2 linked regions of the Aromatoleum petrolei genome follow. The protein of the gene in region 2 interacts with the protein of the main gene of each other region in a pairwise test. Links are inferred from orthologs where the notes say so. Each region holds a gene or a part of one and is shown on either strand. Other genes may lie near its edges. The genes, in order: ctaD and ToN1_RS09240.

What was found.
Region 1: the proteins of ToN1_RS09240 (region 2) and ctaD interact in binary tests that used the Escherichia coli proteins (3 or more experiments, as listed by UniProt). The link is inferred for Aromatoleum petrolei from one-to-one orthologs.

The regions. Positions count from the first base shown.
Region 1 is NZ_CP059560.1:1,710,535-1,720,593, forward strand. What follows is about bases 2,967-5,936. They hold ctaD (cytochrome c oxidase subunit I), read right to left. Parts: upstream 5,256-5,936; coding sequence 3,678-5,255; downstream 2,967-3,677. Other genes in these bases: ToN1_RS07880 (cytochrome c oxidase assembly protein), read right to left, coding at 2,967-3,419; ToN1_RS07885 (cytochrome oxidase small assembly protein), read right to left, coding at 3,416-3,538; coxB (cytochrome c oxidase subunit II), read right to left, coding at 5,309-5,936. Outside these bases: ToN1_RS07855 (COX15/CtaA family protein), read right to left, coding at 1-363; ToN1_RS07860 (SCO family protein), read right to left, coding at 360-1,013; ToN1_RS07865 (SURF1 family protein), read right to left, coding at 991-1,719; ToN1_RS07870 (cytochrome c oxidase subunit 3), read right to left, coding at 1,733-2,584; ToN1_RS07875 (DUF2970 domain-containing protein), read right to left, coding at 2,611-2,850; more of ToN1_RS07880, read right to left, coding at 2,856-2,966; more of coxB, read right to left, coding at 5,937-6,436; ToN1_RS07900 (nuclear transport factor 2 family protein), read right to left, coding at 6,585-7,007; ToN1_RS07905 (SDR family NAD(P)-dependent oxidoreductase), read right to left, coding at 7,004-7,792; ToN1_RS07910 (DUF3833 domain-containing protein), read right to left, coding at 7,779-8,300; ToN1_RS07915 (MFS transporter), read right to left, coding at 8,300-9,571; ToN1_RS07920 (chalcone isomerase family protein), read right to left, coding at 9,561-10,059. UniProt on the Escherichia coli protein: Cytochrome bo(3) ubiquinol oxidase is the terminal enzyme in the aerobic respiratory chain of E.coli that predominates when cells are grown at high aeration.
Region 2 is NZ_CP059560.1:2,013,000-2,022,899, forward strand. The notes cover bases 6,788-9,598. They hold ToN1_RS09240 (pyridoxal phosphate-dependent aminotransferase), read right to left. Parts: upstream 8,867-9,598; coding sequence 7,709-8,866; downstream 6,788-7,708. Other genes in these bases: ToN1_RS09230 (sensor histidine kinase), read right to left, coding at 6,788-7,295; ToN1_RS09235 (PP0621 family protein), read right to left, coding at 7,298-7,552; mtnA (S-methyl-5-thioribose-1-phosphate isomerase), read left to right, coding at 8,933-9,598. Outside these bases: ToN1_RS09210 (efflux RND transporter permease subunit), read left to right, coding at 1-1,703; ToN1_RS09215 (pilin), read left to right, coding at 1,963-2,382; ToN1_RS09220 (PglL family O-oligosaccharyltransferase), read left to right, coding at 2,469-4,220; ToN1_RS09225 (sigma-54-dependent transcriptional regulator), read right to left, coding at 4,339-5,730; more of ToN1_RS09230, read right to left, coding at 5,727-6,787; more of mtnA, read left to right, coding at 9,599-9,900. UniProt on the Escherichia coli protein: Shows aminotransferase activity with methionine and histidine as substrates, and to a lesser extent also with phenylalanine.

The sequences.
Region 1 (10,059 bases), 310 kb from region 2 along the record:
GAGCAGCCCCTGAAAGATCACCACGCCGACCAGGGCCGCGGCAAGTCCCGGAGCGACGCCGGGGGCGCCGCGGCGGCGCCAGGCGAGGAAGGCGATGGCGAGGATCAGCAGGCCGAGGCTGGCGGCGAGGTAACGGTGGATCATTTCCTTCCACGCCTTGGGAAGGCTGACCGGGCCGTGCGGATCGACGGCGTGGGTTTCGAGGATCTCGTCGGCGGCGTGGTGCGGGCTGAGTTGCCCGTAGCAGCCCGGCCAGTCGGGGCAGCCGAGGCCGGCATCGGAGAGGCGGACGTAGGCGCCGAAGACGACGACGAGGGTCGTGAGCGCGAGAGCGAGGAGTATCAGGCGGCGGTAGGCGGTCATTGCCCGGTCCGTTCCTCGCGCATCCCCGCGGAAGGCGCGACTTCACCGCGTCCGAGCGCAGAGTACTTGAGCAGACGCTGCAGATCCTTGATCACGCGGCGCGGGTCGGCGTTCTCGGGGAAGCGCATCATGACCTGCCCGCGCGGATCGACCAGATAGACGTGGCGCCCGTGTTCGGCGCCAGGCAATTGCGCGAGCCAGGCCGGCGCGGCGCGGGCCACGCGCAGCCCCTCGTGCGAGGCGAGCGTGGCAGACGCCGGCGTGGCCGCGTCGGACACCAGCCACAGGCGGCCAACGCGGTCCATTGCCTCGCCCTGCGCGAGACGCACCTGACGCATCAGGTAGAGCGCTTCGGTGCAAGACCGCTCACAGGTGCCGGGCGCCGCAAGCAGCAAGGTCCAACGGCCCGCGAACTCGGAAGGGTTGAACTCTGGCTGGCCTGCGTCGCCAGCGAGAGGGGCTCCGGGGAGGGGCGTCGGCACAAGCAGCTCACCGTAGTTGCTGCGGCCGTCTGGCTGCCACACGTAGTAGGCAAAATAGGACGCCAGGACGGGAAGCGCGCAGACGAACGCGAGCAGCAGCAGCGTGCGGCGCCCAGAGCGCGTGCGGGCGGCTGCCGGCGGGAGCTCAGACAGGCTGGCGCTCGTCATGGCGAGACCTCCGGAATGCGTTCCACAGGTACCACAGGGTCAAACCCGTGGCGAGGACGGCGAGTGCATACCACTGCAGGGCGTAACCGCGGTGGCGGTCGATGCCCGCGTCGGGCTCGGGCCAGTCGCGGATCAGGCCGTCGTCGGCGTGGCTGGTCTGCTGCACGTAGAAGTCCGCCACGGCGAGACGGGTATCAGCGCGGTAGCGCGCGAGGTCCAGCGACTGCCGCACCATGCCCGAAGGCGAGTCTGCGGCGAGCATGAAGGGTTTTTCCACGGGATGGCGCACGCGGCCGGTGACGACGGTTTCGCCGGGTGGATTGGCGATCCTCGGAGGCAGCTGCGAGCGATCTCCACCCGCCCCGATCCAGCCGCGGTTGACCAGCACGACGGTCCCCTGCCCTTTGAGCTGCAGCGGGGTGAACACGTGGTAGCCCGCACGCCCCTGATGCACGCGGTTGTCGATCAGGATGCTGCGCCCGGGGAGCCATTCGCCACGGAGTTCGACGAGGAGCCACTCGGACGGCGGGGTTGAGTCGATGGGCCGGGCGGGACGCTCGGCGGCGGCACGGTATTCGGCCTGCAGTTCGGCCTTCTCCGCGGCGCGGCGCATCTGCCAGTTGCCCAGTTGCAGCGTGAGCAGCGCGAGCGCGATGCCCACGAGGAGCGGCACGGGATGGAGACGGGTGTTGCGGCGCAGGCTCATGCGGGCAGATGGCTCACAACAGGTAGACGACGAGGAAGAGGAGCAGCCACACGACGTCGACGAAGTGCCAGTACCAGGCGGCGGCCTCGAAGCCGAAGTGGTCGTCCGGCTTGAAGTGACCGGCGATCGCGCGGCCGAGCATCACGGTGAGCATGATGGCGCCGACGGTGACGTGCATGCCGTGGAAGCCGGTCAGAAGGTAGAAGGTGGAGCCGTAGATGCCGGTATCGAGGCGCAGGTTGAGTTCGGCGTAGGCGTGGCGGTACTCGTAGATCTGCAAGCTGAGGAAGAGGACGCCGAGCAGGATGGTGACGAGCAGGCCGAGCTTGAGCTGGCCGCGCCGGTCGTGGCGCAGGCCGTGGTGCGCCCAGGTGAGAGTCGCGCCGGAGCTGAGCAGGATCAGGGTGTTGATCGCGGGGATGCCCCAGGCGGTCATCGGCGTGAAGGGGTCGGGCTTGTCGGGCCCTGCGGTGGGCCAGCCGCCGGTGAAGCCCTGCCACAGCAGTTCCAGGGTATCACCGGAGGAGAGCCAGGGGACGGAGAGGACGCGGGCGTAGAACAGCGCGCCGAAGAAGGCTGCGAAGAACATGACTTCGGAGAAGATGAACCAGCCCATCGACCAGCGGAAGGAGCGATCGACCTTGCGGCCGTATTTGCCGCCTTCGGATTCGCGCACGACCTGGCCGAACCAGCCGAACAGCATGAAGACGAGCACGGCGATGCCGAGGAAGAAGATCCACGGCCCGGCCTTGATGCCGTTGAGCCACATCGTGGCGCCGCCGGTGAAGAGGAGCAGCGCGACCGAGCCGAAGATGGGGTACCTCGACGGCTCGGGGACGAAGTACTTCTCGAAGGTCTGCGTCATGTGCGTACTCCTTCCTCTCCCAAACCTTATGAACCGACCACCAGGCGCACGACGGCAACGATGGTGAGCACGAAGGCGAGTCCGGCGAGCAGGCCGGCGACGACGACCGCGCGCGGATCGAGCGAGCGGGCGTCGTGTTCGTAGTCGCGGCGGCGCCGGATGCCGATGAATGACCACAACACGGCACGCAGCGTCTCGAGGAAGCCTGCGCGTGGCGGGGTGGCGGGATCGCCGGGTGGTGGTTGGCGCGAGTCTTGGTTTTGCATGGCGATCACGAACGGTCTCCCGCGCCATCACCGGCGATGCGGCGCCCGGCGATCTCGAAGAAGGTGTAGGAGAGGGTGATGACCTTGACGTCAGCGGGCAGGCCGGGGTCGACGACGAAGGCGACGGGCATGGTGCGTTTTTCGCCGGCGGCAAGCGTCTGCTTGGCGAAGCAGAAGCATTCGAGCTTGCGGAAGTACTGGCCGGCGAGCTGCGGGCCGTAGCTGGGGACGGCCTGACCGGTGACCGGCTCGCTGCGGGTGTTGGAGACTTCGTAGGCGACGGTGGCCAGTTCGCCGGGGTGGATGCTGATCTGGGTCTGCAGGGGGCGGAACTGCCACGGCAGGTCGTGGGTGTTGGCGTCGAACTGAACCGTGACGGTGCGCGTGAGGTCGATCTGGGTGTTGGCGACGGAGTCGGGCTTGAGCAGGTTGTTGATGCCGGTGACTTCGCAGATTTTTTCGTAGAAGGGCACGAGCAGGAAGCCGAAGCCGAACATGACGACGGCGGCGACGGCGAGGCGCACGAGCAGGCGGCGGTTTTCCGCGGCGATGCGGGTTGCTGCGCTCATGGCGTGAGCCCCTTGAACTTGAACAGTGCGGCGACGAAGAACGCGAGCGCGACGGCCGCCAGGACGAGGGCGGTACGTCGGTTCGCGGCGCGGCGGACGGGGTCTTCGCTGCGGGTCACGGCGTCCTGGCCTTCGATCCGCACCGGACGAGGTATCCGCTCTGCAGGCTGCGGAACTCGCCCTGCGGGCTCAGACAGTCCTCGCCTGCGCCGCGGATACCCCATCCGGCGCTCGCAGCGGGGAAAGCTGACCGCCTGCTCATTTCACCACCGGCGCTTCTTCGAAGGTGTGGTGCGGCGCGGGCGACGGGACCGTCCACTCGAGCCCTTCGGCACCCTCCCAGGCGCGAGCCGCGGCCTTTTCGCCGCCGCGCACGCATTTCACGACGGCGAAAAGGAAGATGAGCTGGGAGAGGCCGAAGCCGAAGGCGCCGATCGAGGCCAGCATGTTGAAGTCGGCGAACTGCAGCGCGTAGTCGGGGATGCGGCGCGGCATGCCGGCGAGCCCGAGGAAGTGCATGGGGAAGAAGGTGACGTTGAAGAAGACTATGGAGCACCAGAAGTGCAGCTTGCCGATGCGCTCGTCGGGCATGTGGCCGGTCCACTTCGGCAGCCAGTAGTAGGCGCCGGCGAAAAGCGCGAAGAGGCTGCCGGCGACGAGCACATAGTGGAAGTGGGCGACGACGTAGTAGGTGTCCTGCACCTGGATGTCGATCGGGGCGATGGCGCAGATGAGGCCGGTGAAGCCGCCCATGGTGAACACGAAGATGAAGCCGACGGCGAAGAGCATCGGCGTCTCGAAGCTCATCGAGCCGCGCCACATCGTCGCGACCCAGTTGAACACCTTCACGCCGGTGGGCACGGCGATGAGCATGGTCGCGTACATGAAGAAGAGCTGACCGACGGCGGGCATGCCGGTGGTGAACATGTGGTGGGCCCACACGCTGAAGGAGAGGATGGCGATCGAGGCGGTGGCGTATACCATCGAGGCGTAGCCGAAGAGCGGCTTCCTCGCGAAGGTGGGGATGATCTGGCTGATGATGCCGAAGGCCGGGAGGATCATGATGTAGACCTCCGGGTGGCCGAAAAACCAGAAGATGTGCTGATACATGACCGGGTCACCGCCGCCCGCGGCGCTGAAGAAGCTGGTACCGAAGTGGCGGTCGGTGAGGACCATCGTCACGGCCCCGGCAAGCACCGGCATCACCGCGATGAGCAGGTAGGCGGTGATGAGCCAGGTCCAGCAGAAGAGCGGCATCTTCATCAGCGTCATGCCCGGCGCACGCATGTTGAGGACGGTGACGACGATGTTGATCGCGCCCATGATGGAGCTGAGCCCCATGATGTGGAGGGCGAAGATCGCCATATCCATGCCCATTCCCATCTGCACCGACAGCGGCGCGTAGAGCGTCCAGCCCGCCGCGGTGGCACCGCCGGGGACGAAGAAGGAGCCGATGAGCAGGATCGCGGCCGGCGGCAGCAGCCAGAAACTCCAGTTGTTCATGCGCGCGAAGGCCATGTCGCTGGCGCCGATCATCAGCGGGATCTGCCAGTTCGCGAAGCCGACGAAGGCCGGCATGATGGCGCCGAACACCATCACGAGGCCGTGCATGGTCGTGAGTTGGTTGAAGAACTCCGGCTGCACGACCTGCAGCCCTGGCTGGAACAATTCGGCCCGGATCGTCAGCGCCAGCACGCCCCCGGAGAGGAACATGATGAAGCTGAAGATCAGGTACATCGTGCCGATGTCCTTGTGGTTGGTCGTCGTGATCCAGCGCATCAGGCCGGTGGGGCCGTGATGGTCGCCGTGCGCGTGATCGGACATGACTGCCGCCATGCTGCCTCCTTGACGAATCGGACCTTCGGACTGCTTCGGCTATCCGGCTGCTGTCACTTGCCTCGCGCCGCCGCGATCTGCGAGGGCTGAATGGCTTCGCCGGTCTTGTTGCTCCAGGAATTGCGCGTGTAAGTGATGACCGCCGCGATGTCGGCGTCGGAAAGCAGCGTGCCGAAGGCCGCCATCGGCGTGCCGGGGCGCCCGTTGAGGACGACCGCGATCTGCCCGGCGGCCTCGCCGAGCACGACCTTCGAACCGTCCAGCGGCGGGAAGGCCGGCGGCAGGCCTTTGCCGTCGGCCTGGTGGCAGGCGACGCAGTTCGTGGCGAAGACCTTGGCGCCGTGTTCGAGAAGCTCGGAGAGCGCCCACTCGCGCGCGCCCGCACTCGCGGCGGCGGCTATCGCGGCCTGCTGGTCGGCGACCCACTTGCTGTAGGCCTGCGGCGACACGACATGCACCTCGATGGGCATGAAACCATGGTCCTTGCCGCACAGCTCGGCGCAGTTGCCGCGGTAGACGCCCTCCTTGTCGGCGCGGAACCAGCTGTCGCGAATGAAGCCGGGGATGGCGTCCTGCTTGACGCCGAAGGCCGGCAGCCACCACGAATGGATCACGTCGGCCGCAGTCGTGAGAATGCGCACCTTCTTGCCTACGGGGACGACGACCGGGTGATCCACCTCGACGAGGTAGTGTTCGCCCTTGGCTGCGCGGCCGTCCACCTGTTCGCGCGGCGTCGACAGGTTGGAGACGAAGCGGATGCCCTGCCCTTCGCCCTGCAGGTAATCGTAGCCCCACTTCCACTGGTAGCCGGTGGCCTTGATGGTGATGTCGGGGTCGCGCGTGTCCTTCATCTCCAGCACGGTCTTGGTCGCCGGCCAGGCCATGCCGAGCAGGATGAGGACGGGGATCACGGTCCAGGCGATTTCGACCGCGGTGTTCTCGTGGAAGTGCGCGGCGACCGCGCCCTTGGACTTGCGGTGGTGGATCACCGCCCAGAACATCACGCCGAAGACGATGACGAAGATGAACAGGCAGATCAGCAACATGAGCGTGTGCATGTCGTAGATCTGCGCGGCGATGCCGGTGGCAGGGGACTGGAGGTTGTAGCGGCTTTGGGCCAGGAGGGCTGGCGACGCGAGCATCAGGGATACGGCGACTGCATGACGACCGGCAAGACTCATGTCCCAACCCCCATCGAATGCGCAAGCTCGTGAGAGCCGTATTTCAGCGAACCCGAATGGATCATGCCATAGTAAAAATACCACCCGCAACACGGATTTTGAGATTTATCAATATATTGCACCGCAATATGTGATATCTGCACGCTCTTCAGGGCGCGGAGAGGCGGCGACGCAATGCACGGAGGATGGCTCCGACGAACGGGATCCGTTCGTAGAGCTGACGCGCGGGATCCCAGTGATCGATGTGCTCGACGACCCGCCCGGCGCCATCGAAACACAGCTGCGTGACGCCGCGGATCTCGCACTGTGCTTGCCCCGAGCCGAAGCGAAAGGTCCACGCAAGCATGGCCTCCTGGTCGCGCGCGAGACAGCTCGTCACCTCGAAGCGCGGGTCGTCGACGGTCGCGAACATGTGGCGGAAGATGCGTTCGATCGCATCCACGCCGGTGACGTCGTTGAAGGGATCGACGAAGCGCGCGTCGGGCGCATAGAAGTCGGCGAGGCGCGCGAGCGACCGCGGCGTCAGCGTCGCGTAAAAATCGGCGAGGCTTTCCGCGGCTGCGTGCGTCATCGCCCGATCACCCGCCGCACCAGGGCGAAGTACAGCCGGTAGGGCAGGGCTCGCAGCAGCTTCATCGGCCACGTGAAGCGACGCGGGAAGTGGGTTTCGAAGTCGCCGCGCGCGAATCCGGCGACGATTTCCGCCGCCGCGTCCTCGGGCTGCATCAGGGCCGGCATCGCGAAGCGGTTCTGCGCCGTGAGGCGGGTGGCGACGAAGCCGGGGCTGACAAGGTGGACGGCGACGCCGCGCGGCGCGAGGTCGAGATACAGGGACTCGGCGAAGTTGACGAGCGCGGCCTTTGACGGTCCGTAGGCCGCCGCCTGCGGCAGTCCGCGGTAGGCGGCGACGCTGCCGACGATCGCGAGGGCGCCGCGCTGCTGCGCGAGCAGGGTCGGCACGACACTGGTCGCACCGTCGATGACGCCGAGCAGATTGACGTCCAGGGTCGCGCGCACCGCCTCCGGCTCGAGCTCCCACGCGCGCATCGGCCGGTAGGTGCCGGCGTTGAGGATCACCACATCGATGCCGCCCCACGCGGCGAGCATTTCGTCGCGCACGCGCGCGAACTCCACCACGCCGCGCGTGACGTCCATCGGCAGCGCGAGGCTGCCGGGGCAGTCCGCGGCAAGCGCCACGAGCCGCTCCTCGTCGCGCGCCGAGATCGCGAGTCGTCCGCCGCGTGCGGCAAGATTGCGCGCGAGGGCCGCGCCGATGCCGGTCGACGCACCGACCAGCCAGACGCGCAGGCCGCGCCAGTCCCGGATCGGCGGGTTGAGCGGCTCAAGGATGGGCATTGCGCTTCACGAACGACAGGGTGACCTCGCCGAGGCGCACGCCGAACTTGCTCATCACCGAGCGGTTGAGCATCACGCGCTCGTCCATCAGGAACATCCAGTCGTCGAAATCGACGTGCCACACCCGTTCGCCGACGGGCAAGGCGAGGACGTAGCGCCAGCGCAGCGCGTTGCCGCGCGCCTCGCCCTGCGCCTCGCCGACGACATCGGCCGCGACGCCCGCGTAGCGGTGCGCGTCGTGCCGGGTGATCGTCCACACGCGCTGCTGGGTCGTGCCGTCGGAATAGGTGAAGCGCTCGTCGAGCGTGCCGATCTCGCCGCGCCAGCTCGCCTCGATCACGACATGGAAGCGCTTCACGACCTTGCCCGAGCGGTCCTGGAACATGCCGTAGGCGTCGAGCGTGCCGTTGAAATAATTGCGCAGGTCGAGCGCCGGGGTCTCGGCGGCGTAGTCCTGCACGTCGATGCCGGCACAGCCGGCGATCCCCGTGGCCATCGCCAGGGTCATCAGCATTCGGCGCATCGCCGCTCCTCCTCTGAAACAAGATCGCGCCGGCAGCGCCACAGCAGGGTCGCGGCGAGCGCCTTCAGGGCCACTGGCAGCAGCGCATACACGCCCGCGAGGGTCGCCAACGCATCGCCATCGCGTGTGCCGGGCGCATAGCCCAAGCTGTCGAGCAGCGGCAAGGCGAGGCCGGCCGCCAGCGCGAGGTTCGCCTTGGCGACGAGGTTCCACCAGCCGAACCAGGCGCCCGCGCGCGGGCCGGCCGAACGTTCGCGCGCGAGCAGGTCCGCGAGCATGGCGGCCGGCAGAGCGAGATCCGCCCCAAGGGCCACGCCCGACAGCACGCAGATCAGCGCGAAGCAGCCCACGTCGCCGGCGCCGAGCGTGCCCGCCCAGGCAAACACCGCCATCGCCAGCAGCATGCCGACCAGCCAGGCCCGGAGCTTGCCGATCGCGGCGGCGCAGCGCACCCACAACGGCATGCTCGCAGCCCCGGCGAGGAAATACAGGGACAGGAACAGGCCGGAAGCGGACTCGGCCTGCAGCACGTCGGAGACAAAGAACAGCACCGTCGCGGCGGGAATCGCGGCGGCGATGCCGTTGGCCGCGAACACCACGAGCAGTCGCACGAAGGGCCGGCTGGCGAGCGCGTCACGCAGGGCCGAGCGCAGCGTCACGATGCCGCCGGCGGTCTTCGTCGCGGCCGGCGCGAAATGCAGGGTGAGGCCCGCGCCGAGGGCAAGGACGACGAGGAATACCCAACCGAGCTGCGCCGCGCCAACGACGGAATCGTTCCCGAGCAGCGAGGGCAGCGCGGCCGCAAGCACGACGCCCGCCAGCGCGAAACCCTCGCGGCTGGCGACGAGGCGCGTGCGCGCGTCCGGCGTGTCCGCGAGCTCTGCCCCCCACGCGGCGTAGTTGATGGTGGCGAGGGAATAGCCGAAGGTGACGAGCAGCAGCGACACCGCCAGCCATGCCAGGCCCGCGTCCGCCGGCGGACCGAACAGCGCGAGGAACCCCGCAGCCAGCGGAGTCAGGGCCGCGAAGATCCACGCGCGGCGCGCGACGAAGCGGTCGCTCGCCCAGCCGATGAGCGGATCGGTGATCGCATCGACGACGCGCACGCCGAGCAGGACGGCGCCGACGGCCGCAAGCGGGAGCCCCAGGCCGTCGGCGTAGAGCTTGGGCGCGTGCACGTAGATCGGCAGTGCCGCAAACGCCAGCGGCAGGCCGAGGACGCCGTAGGCCAGCGCCGGCTCGCGCTCAACCCTCATCGCCGATCCCCAGCAGGCGCGCACGCAGGCCCGGCTCACGCGTGCGCGGATCCAGCCAGATCGCGAAGAATGCGCGCGCGAAGGCGGCGTCGCGCAATTCGGCGGTCGGCGCGCCGCGATGGTAGAAGACCACCCTGCCGTCGGGCTGCGCCAGTCCGACGATCGTGTCGCCGGCCTCGACCGAGGGAAAGGCCCGTTCCAGCAGCGGGCGCCAGTGCTCGCGCCGCGCGGCGTCCGCGAACCCGAGGCGCTCCATCTCGTCGAGACTGGCCGCCACCAGCCGCTCGCTGCGAATGGAGCGCGCGTAGCGGATCTCCAGGGCGAAGGGGCGCTCCGCCCGCCACGGCTCCGCGCCGCGCGTCCACAGGCTCGCCTCGTAGAGCGGAAGGCCGAACCAGCGCATCGTCCCCTGCCCCACGACGCCCCAGCCACCGTCGAGCGCGGAGACCGGCAGGGCGGGCGGCAGGTCGGTCGACACCTCGCGCTCA
Region 2 (9,900 bases):
TCGTGCCGGTGCTGATGATGCTCTTCATCCGCGGCCGCATCCTGCCCGAGGCGAAGAACCCCGTGAACCGCGCGCTGATCTGGCTCTACCGCCCGATCATCGCGTGGGTCATGCGCCACCGCTGGCTCACCCTGATCGCCGCCGCAATCTCGATGGCGATCACGATCTTCCCGGCGAGCCGCATCGGCGCCGAGTTCATGCCCACGCTCGACGAAGGCACGCTCTTCTACATGCCCGCGTCGCTGCCCGGCATGTCGGTCACCAAGGCCGGCGAACTGCTGCAGACCACCGACCGCATCATCAAGACCTTCCCCGAGGTCGCCTCCGTGTACGGCAAGGCCGGCCGCGCCAACAGCGCCACCGACCCCGCGCCGCTGGAGATGTTCGAGACCGTCATCAACCTCAAGCCCGAATCCGAATGGCGCCCGGGCATGACGACCGACAAGCTGATCGCCGAGATGGACGCCGCGCTGAAATTCCCCGGCGTCGCCAACTCCTGGACCATGCCGATCAAGGCCCGCCTCGACATGCTCTCCACCGGCATCCGCACCCCGATTGGCGTGAAGGTCTTCGGCAAGGACCTCGCCGTCATCGAACGCCTCGCCCGCGAAGTCGAAGCGGCCGTGCGCGAGGTCCCCGGCACCACCAGCGCCTACGCCGAACGCGTCACCGGCGGCTTCTACCTCGACATCGTCCCCGACCGCGCCCAGCTCGCGCGCTACGGCATCACCGTCGACGACTTCCAGATGGTGGTCGCCACCGCCCTGGGCGGCGACCCGGTCACCACCACCGTCGAAGGCCTCGAACGCTACAACGTCACGGTGCGCTACCCGCGCGACCTGCGCGACGACCCGCGCCGCATCGCCGCGGAAGTCTTCGTGCCGCTGCCCGCCGGCGGCAACCTCCCGCTCGGCCAGCTGGCGAAAGTCTCGCTCGCCAAGGGCGCCCCGGCGATCCGCACCGAGAACGCGCTCCTCACCGCCTACGTGTACGTCGACATCCGCGACCGCGACATCGGCTCCTATGTCGCCGACGCGCGCCGCGCCGTCGCCGAGAAGGTCGACTTCCCGCCCGGCTACTACGCCACCTGGAGCGGCCAGTTCGAATACATGGAGCGCGCCAAGGAAAAGCTCGTCGTCGTCGTCCCGCTCACCCTCGCGATCATCTTCCTGCTCCTCTACCTCAATTTCCGCCGCCTCACCGAGACCCTGATCGTCATGCTGTCCGTGCCCTTCGCCCTCGTCGGCGGCATCTGGCTGATGTGGTGGCTGGGCTACAACATGAGCGTCGCCGTCGCCGTCGGCTTCATCGCGCTGGCCGGCGTCGCGGCCGAAACCGGCGTGGTGATGCTGATCTACCTCGACCACGCGTGGGAAGCCATCCGCGCCAAGCGCCTCGCCGAAGGCCGCCAGCCCGACGCCACCGATCTCTACCACGCGATCATGGAAGGCGCGGTCGAACGCGTTCGCCCCAAGATGATGACCGTCGTCGCCATCATCGCCGGCCTGCTACCCATCATGTGGGGCACCGGCACCGGCTCCGAAGTCATGAGTCGCATCGCTGCACCGATGGTTGGGGGAATGCTGTCGTCGACCGTGCTGACGCTGGGGGTGATCCCGGCGATCTATGCGCTGGTGAAGGAGTGGGAACTGCGGCGGCGCAAGCCCCCCCGCGGCGCCCGTGCCCCTATGAGTTGCCGATGACACCGCCCATCCTCTGCGCCACTGTCAACATTTGACATTTTCCGTTGTCATCGCGTCTGCTGTTGACGCACTTTGTGACAATTGTCACGCGCCGGAGTGGAGGTCTGTGGCGAAGGCTTGGTAAACATTCTGTAAGACACTGTTTTTGTTTGTCTTCTAACCGCATGCTTCGCAAGCCGTTAAAGCCGTAAGAATTGGCACGCTGATTGCGACAGGGAATCCAAGCGGATTTTCCGTGGTTTCCATCAAGGAGCGCATCATGAAAAAGGTTCAACAAGGCTTTACCCTGATCGAACTGATGATCGTCGTGGCGATTATCGGTATTTTGGCTGCCGTCGCACTGCCCGCGTATCAGGATTACACGACCCGGGCAAAGGTCAGCGAAGTCATCGTTATGAGCGCCCCTGCCAAACTTGCTGTGTCGGAAACGGCGTCGTCCCTTGGATCACTTGCCCTTGTAACCGCATCTAATAGCGGATACACCTTCCCGGGCGCTACGAAGTACGTCAGTAACATCGCGATTGCCGATACCACCGGCGTTGTCACCGTCACCTCGACGGTGCCGGGCGCAACAGGCGACCTTACGATGACGCCGACGGTTGTTGGCGGCGGTCAACTGAAATGGGCCTGCGCATCTACTGCAATCAACTCCAAGTTCCTCCCCTCCGAATGCCGCTGATACCCGCGCGAGTATAGATTTGGCAGAAAAGGCCCCTTTGCAGGGGCCTTTTTATTTCTGCTATAGCACCGCACAATGAACACAACGTGACCATTTCTTCCCCCTCTTTTAAATTGAGCGCCTCCCCTTCGAGTATAAGCCATGTCATTGCGTCCTTTATCCTCGCACTCGGCTGGCTGCTACCCAATCATTACCAACCTTGGGTCTCATTCCACTCCGAGGCGTGGGTCTCCATTGTCCTCTGCGTTTTCGCAGCACTACCTTTTCTTATTTACCGCGAACTCACGGATTGGCACTGGCTCACTTTAGCAATTGGAGCCCTCGCAATTGTTCCAATAACGCAGCTATGGCTCGGACTAATTGATTTTTCCGGCACAGCACTTATTGGCACAATATATCTTTTCGGACTAGCGCTGTCCGTTCAAGCCGGCCACCGCTGGCAACAGTGTAGACGCGACGAGCTCGGCGACATCCTGTTTTTGTCCATCGGAATAGCCGGAACGGCGTCCGTTGGAATACAGCTTCATCAATGGTTGGGACTGGTTACTCAAGACTCGCAGCTTGGTCTTTGGATGCATCAACAGATTGGCTCGCGACCTTACGGCAATCTCGCGCAACCTAATCAACTTTCCACGCTTTTGACCTGGGGAGTTCTTGCGTCCGCATGGGGCTTCTATCGTGGCTTCCTGCGTGGCAGCTTCGCCTTCTTACTCGCATGTTTTCTCGTGGCAGGAATAGCTCTCACACAATCCCGCACGGGAGCCCTCGCCATTTTGATAATCTCTGCCTCAACCGTTTACTGGCGCCGCTCACTACCGCAAAGGACTTTCATTGCCACTCTCTCGCTTACTATCGTTTATATAGCATTCGCCTTTTCAATTTCCCCTGCATGCGAGTTCTTACAACTGGAGCAGGATGAAAACCCGACCGAGCGTCTCTCCGCAGGAATAATGCTCCGTCCGGCAATATGGCGCATGTTTATTGACGCCGTATCCGTCCACCCCTTATCGGGCTATGGAATGAATCAGGTGCTCCATGCGCAAGCAGAGAAAATGCTCGAGCACCCTGAAGCCTTTAGCACTGCTTTCGGTCACTCCCACAACATCTTTATTGACCTCTTGCTCTGGTTTGGGGTTCCTATCGGAGCCATAGCGAGCGTTCTATTAATCCTTTGGTTTGTGACATCGGTTCGCGCCATCAAGCGACCAGAGGACGGGGTTCTCGCTCTCTTTGCAATAGTTATTGGGGTTCATTCCTTACTGGAGTTACCTCTTCACTATGCCTACTTTCTGCTCCCCACTGGAATGGTTATTGGGATGTTAAATCGCGAAAATGGTCGAGGAATAATTCTTCGCAGCTCGCGCCACGCATTCCTAACAGCCCTACTGGTAACAAGCAGCCTTCTTGCACTTTCAATATCTGATTATTTCAGAATTGAAGCAGAAATGGCCGAACTCACACTCGAAAAGAGCTGGCCCGGCATCCAGAAAGGTGATAAACATCCACGAAATATCTTCCTTCTAACCCAGCTCCGGGAGGCTATCCAGCTCGGCCGATTCGCAGAACACTCCGAGATGAGTTCCGAAGAGCTAGATTGGGTCAGAAAGGCAACGACAAATTTTCCGAGCCCCTCGAATCTTTATAAATTATCTAGCGCATATGCGCTTAATGGAAGGAAGCAGGACGCGATTAACTGGCTACGTCGCACCTGCGGACTAGTTCATCCGAAGATTTGCGAGATGGCAAAGAACGAATGGGCCGAAAACCAGGAAAAATTACCGCCAAGTGAGCGCATAGCATGGCCCGCGCAAACGTTCGAAAACACATTCCAGCGATAGCTGGGCCGGATACTGCAGCACGTCTTGTCGTAAGTGAGTCCGTGTAATATTTATGCCCACACGCTGCGCAGCCTACCCGATCCTATCTTCAAGGATTTACCTTTCCCGCCACCTCGGCCTACTCCATCCCCCACTTCTGCAACCGATACCGCAATTGCCTGAGCGTCATTCCCAAGCGCCGCGCCGCCTCGGAACGGTTCCAGCGCGTCTCGTCGAGCATCCTCAGGATCCGGACGCGCTCGTCCTCCCCATCCCCGCCGGGCTCGACGTCCGTCTCCACGGCAAAGGAGTCGGCTGCGGAAAACGGAAGCAAGGCCTGGGCAATCCCTTCCGTTGGATGCAGGTCGATGTCGCCGGCACGGATCTCATCGCCGTCGCAGAGCGCGCACGCGCGTTCAAGCAGGTTCTCGAGTTCGCGGACGTTGCCGGGGAAGGAGTGCTGCCTGAGGGCGGCGACGGCGTCGGGCGCGAGGCGGTGCGGCGGGACGCCATCGCGCTCAGCGAGTCGCGCGAGGATGTGCACGGCCAGTTCGGGAATGTCTTCCGGGCGTTCGCGCAGCGGCGGCACACGCAGCGTGATGACGTTGATGCGGAAATAGAGATCCTGGCGGAACTTGCCGCCTGCCACGAGCTGGGCGAGGTCGCGGTGCGACGCGGAGAGGATGCGCACATCGACGGATTCTTCGGCATGGGCGCCGACGGGACGCACGGCGCGTTCCTGGATCGCGCGCAGCAGCTTGACCTGCATCGCCAGCGGCAGGTCGGCCACCTCGTCGAGGAACAGGGTGCCGCCGCGCGCGGCCTGGAAGAGGCCGTCCTTGTCGAACACGGCGCCGGTGAAGGCACCCTTGCGGTGGCCGAAAAACTCGCTTTCCATGAGTTCGGGCGGGATCGCGCCGCAGTTCACCGGCACGAAGGGGGCGGACGCGCGCGGGCCGAGGTCGTGGATGAGGCGCGCGATCACTTCCTTGCCGGTGCCGGACTCGCCCTGGATGAAGACCGGGGCCTGGTTGCGCGCGAGCTTGGCGATCTGCGCACGCAGGTGCTCGAGCGCCGGGGAGCTGCCGATGAGGGTGCGCGTCGCGCCGCCGGCACCGGGTGCCGGGGTGGCAGCGGTCTGCAGTTTCAGCGCGTGGCTGACGAGCTCGCGCAGGGCCTTTAGCTCGACCGGCTTGGTGACGAAGTCGAAAGCGCCGCACTTCAGGGCGCGGATGGCGGTCTCGATGCTGCCGAAGGCGGTGATGACGGCAACGGGCAGGCCCGGCGAGTGCGACTGGATGTGCGCGACCAGGTCGAGCCCGTCGCCGTCGGGCAGGCGCATGTCGGTGAGGCACAGGCGGTAGCTCTTTTCGGCCAGCAGGCGGCGCGCATCCTCGACCGTTCCGGCGCTATCGCAGGCGAGGCCCATGCGTAGCAGCGAGAGTTCCAGAACTTCGCGGATGTCCTCCTCGTCGTCGACGACCAGGACGTCGATTCCCGCGGGGCGGTTGCGTCGTTCGGATGTATTCATGGCTGACTCCGTCCGGTGAGCACGAAATGGGCGCCCGGCGCATTGTCGCGCAATTCGAGCGTCGCGCCATTCGCTTCTGCCAGTTCGCGGGAGATGTAGAGGCCCAGCCCGGTGCCCTTGGGGTGCGTCGTGAAGAAGGGTTCGAACATGCGCGGGCGGTCGGACTCGGCGATGCCGGGGCCGTCGTCGATGACGTGCACGGCCACCCGCCCACCCGCTTCCGCACTGGCGAAGACACGCACGGAACCGGGCGCACCGGAGCAGTAGCGCCGCGCGTTGCCGACCAGGTTGTCGAGGATCTGGTGTAGGTGCGCGCGGTCGATCGCGAAGCTGGCATCCTCGGGGATGTCGAGGGCGAAGACTGCGCGCTCGGCGCCGCCACGCAGCGCGAACTCGTCCAGCAGCGCGCACGCGAAGGACGCCAGCGGCAATGCCTCGGGCAGCATTTCATCGCGCCGCCCGAGCGCCAGCACGTCGCGGATCATGCGCTCGATGCGGCGGGCGTTGTCGTTGATGATGCGCACGAGGCGGACCTGGACGTCGCCGCGCTTTTCCTCCGTCAGCAGCTCGGCGGCCTGGGTGACGGCCGACAGCGGATTGCGGATCTCGTGCGCCATGCTGGCCGTGAGGCGTCCCAAGGCGGCCAGCTTGAGCTGCTGTATATGGGTCTGGATTTCCTCGAAGTCGGTGAGATAGATCACCGTCTCGCCGCCCTCCGCGCTGCGCCCGTCTGCGTCCTCCTGCGCGCCGACCGCCCGGCAGCGCAGCAGTTTTCCGGCTGGCCCGAGGCGGCGCAGACTGCCTTCGGGAACGCTGCAGCAGGCGGGCACATCGGCGAAATTCTCATCGACGTCGGTCAGGCGCAGGCCGTCGACGCTGCTCAAGCCCAGCAGCTCCGCCGCGCGCGGATTGGCCTGGCGGACGATGCCGTCGGCCGCAACGACCAGCACGCCGTCCTGCATGTCATGAATGATGCGCTCGTTGACCGCCTGCTGCTTGGCGAGCGCCTCGCCGCGCTGCACCGCGAGCGATTCGTTGGCCTTGGCGCGCAGCGCGAGAAAGCGCGCCGTGATCGCGATGCCGAAGAAGGCGGTGCAGACGAAGGCGACCTGCAGGAAGTCCGCCGCGCGCTCGCCGGCAACGAAACGCCAGACGTTTTCGCCCAGTACGGCGACGGTCGCGAGCGCGGCATAGAACAGGACCATGCGCCCTTCGGCGACGAGCCCTGCCGCGGCGAGGACGACCATCATCAGCACGGGCATGCCGCTGCGGTAGCCGCCGCTGGCCCACATCATCACCGCGAGGACGGCAATGTCGATCACAACCTGCGCGGTGATGATGCGGTCTACGCCGAAGCGGCGTGCAGCGTCGGGGAATCCCAGCGCCAGCACCGCGGCGAGGTAGGCAAAGGCCGCGGCGTTGAAGACTTGCGGCGCCTCCGCGCCCAGATTGAGTTCGAGGCCGGCGACGAGGAAGAGCCCCGCGAGGATCAGGCGGAAGAGGTTCAGGTAGCGCAGGGGGCCCCGGCGCGCGAGGTCGCGGCGTTCGTCCGCGGCGGCACGCATATTCAGGGTTCCTGGCGCTGCGTGCCTAGCCGGCGATGCTCCTCGCAACAGAAGAAGCGCTCACCGTCGCGCACGCCCTCGCTCTCGGGAACGTGGACGCCGCAATAGCCGCAGGCGACCATGCGCTCAGGCACGCCCTTGCGGCGCTCGCCAGTCTGCTTGCCTGCCGGCGTGTCACCGTCGCCCGGCCGGTTCAGGGCGCGGCGCACCCACCAGATGCCGACCAGGGCAAGGACCAAGAGGAGCAGGTTTCGCACGATACGGATTTACCAAGACGGCTGGCAGATACCACCGTTCGCCCTGAGCTTGTCGAAGGGCATGAGCAGGGTTTCGACAGGCTCAGCCCGAACGGTAGCGGGTTGCCGGACCAGTTACGGGAATACCAAGCGGGAGAGTCTAGCACGCGCTCCGCATCAGACCTTCTGCAGGCGTTCGCACGCTGCCGCCAGCGTCGCCTCGTTCTTCGCGAAGCAGAAGCGGATCACGCGCTCGTCACGCCCGTCGGCAAAGAAGGCCGACACGGGGATTGCGGCCACCCCCGTCTCGCGCGTGAGCCGCTGCGCAAAGACGGTATCGGGCTCGTCCGAGATCGCGCCGTAGCGCGCGAGCTGGAAATAGGTGCCAGACGAGGGCAGCAGCGCGAAGCGCGAACCTGCGAGCGCTTCACGGAAGAAGTCGCGCTTGCCCTGGTAGAAGGCCGCGAGCTTCTCGTGGCGCGACGCATCGGCCATGTAGTCCGCGAGCGCGAGCTGCACCGGCGTATTCACCGTGAACACGTTGAACTGGTGCACCTTGCGGAATTCCGCCATCAGCTCGCGCGGCCCGACGACGTAGCCGACCTTCCAGCCGGTGATGTGGTAGGTCTTGCCGAAGCTCGACACGATCAGGCTGCGCGCGGCCAGTTCCGGATGGCGGGCGCAGCTCTCGTGGCGCAGGCCGTCGAAGACGATGTGCTCATACACCTCGTCGGAGACGATGACGATGCCGGTGCCGTGCGTCAGCGCCGCCAGCCGCGCCATGTCGCCGGCCGTCCATACCGTGGCGGTCGGGTTGTGCGGGCTGTTGATCATGATCATGCGCGTGCGCGGCGTGATCGCCTCGGCCACCGCGCCCCAGTCCGGCCGGTAGTCCGGCGCTGCCAGCTGCATGCGCACGACGCGCCCGCCCTGCAGCTCGATTGCCGGCGCGTACGAGTCGTACACCGGCTCGAACACGATGACCTCGTCGCCCGGTCGCACGAGCGCCGCGACCGCGGTAAATAGCGCCTGCGTCGCACCGGCCGTCACCGTGACCTCGGTCTCGGGGTCGTACGCGGTGCCGTAGAGCGTGGAAACCTTGCGCGCGATCGCCTCGCGCAGCGGCGCGACGCCGCCCATCGGCGCGTACTGGTTGTGTCCCGTGCGCATCCAGTGCGCGACGCGCTCGAACAACACGTCCTCGGCGTTAAAATCGGGGAAGCCCTGCGACAGGTTGATCGCTCCGCACTCCTGCGCGAGGCGCGACATCACGGTGAAGATCGTCGTGCCGACATTCGGCAGGCGGGATTCGAGCGGGGCGGGGAAGTGGGGCATGGCAACTCGGTTGGGGCCTGGGAGCGTCACATTCTCGCAGACCCGCCGCGCGGATAAAATGGCGCGATGTTTACCCAGCCCATTCCCACGATCCGCCGCGACGGCGACGCCGTCGTCATCCTCGACCAGACCCTGCTGCCGCACGCGTGCGAGCTGCGCCGCTTGACCTCGCTCGACGAGGTCGCGACCGCGATCCACGCGATGCAGGTGCGCGGCGCCCCGCTCATCGGGGCGACGGCAGCTTACGGCGTCGCGATCGCCCTCGCGGCCGATGCGAGCGATGTCCGCCTCGAGCAGGCACTGACGACACTGGCTGCAACCCGCCCGACCGCCGTGAACCTGCACTGGGCGCTCGGAAAGATGCGCGAACGCCTGTCCCTCGTCACCCCGGCCGAGCGCCACGCCGCGGCCTGGCGCGAAGCCGAGACGATCCACCGCGACGACGCCGAGATGTGCGCCGCGATCGGCGGACACGGCCTCGCGATCCTCGAACGCCTCGCCGCCGGACTCGATCGCCCGCTGCGCGTGATGACCCACTGCAACGCGGGCTGGCTCGCCACTTGCGGCGCCGGCACCGCCCTCGCCCCCGTGTATGCGGCAAAGGCGCTCGGTCTCGCAGTCGAGGTGTGGGTCAGCGAAACGCGCCCGCGCAACCAGGGACTGCTCACCGCATGGGAACTGCGCGAAGCGGGCGTGCCGCTGCGCCTCATCGCCGACAACGCGGCGGGCATCCTGCTCGCGCGCGGCGAGGTCGACGTCGTGATCACCGGCGCCGACCGCGTGGCCGCCAACGGTGACGCGGCGAACAAGGTCGGCACCTATCTGAAGGCGCTCGCCGCGCGCGAACACGGCGTGCCCTTCTACATCGCCGCGCCCTTCTCGACCGTGGATTTCGGCTGCGCCGACGGCGGCGCGATCCCGATCGAGGACCGCGGCCCGGGCGAAGTGTGCACGGTGCTCGGAGTGGACGGCGACGGCGCGGTGAAGACGCTGCGCCTCGCGCCCGAAACCACCGCCGCGGCCAACCCCGCGTT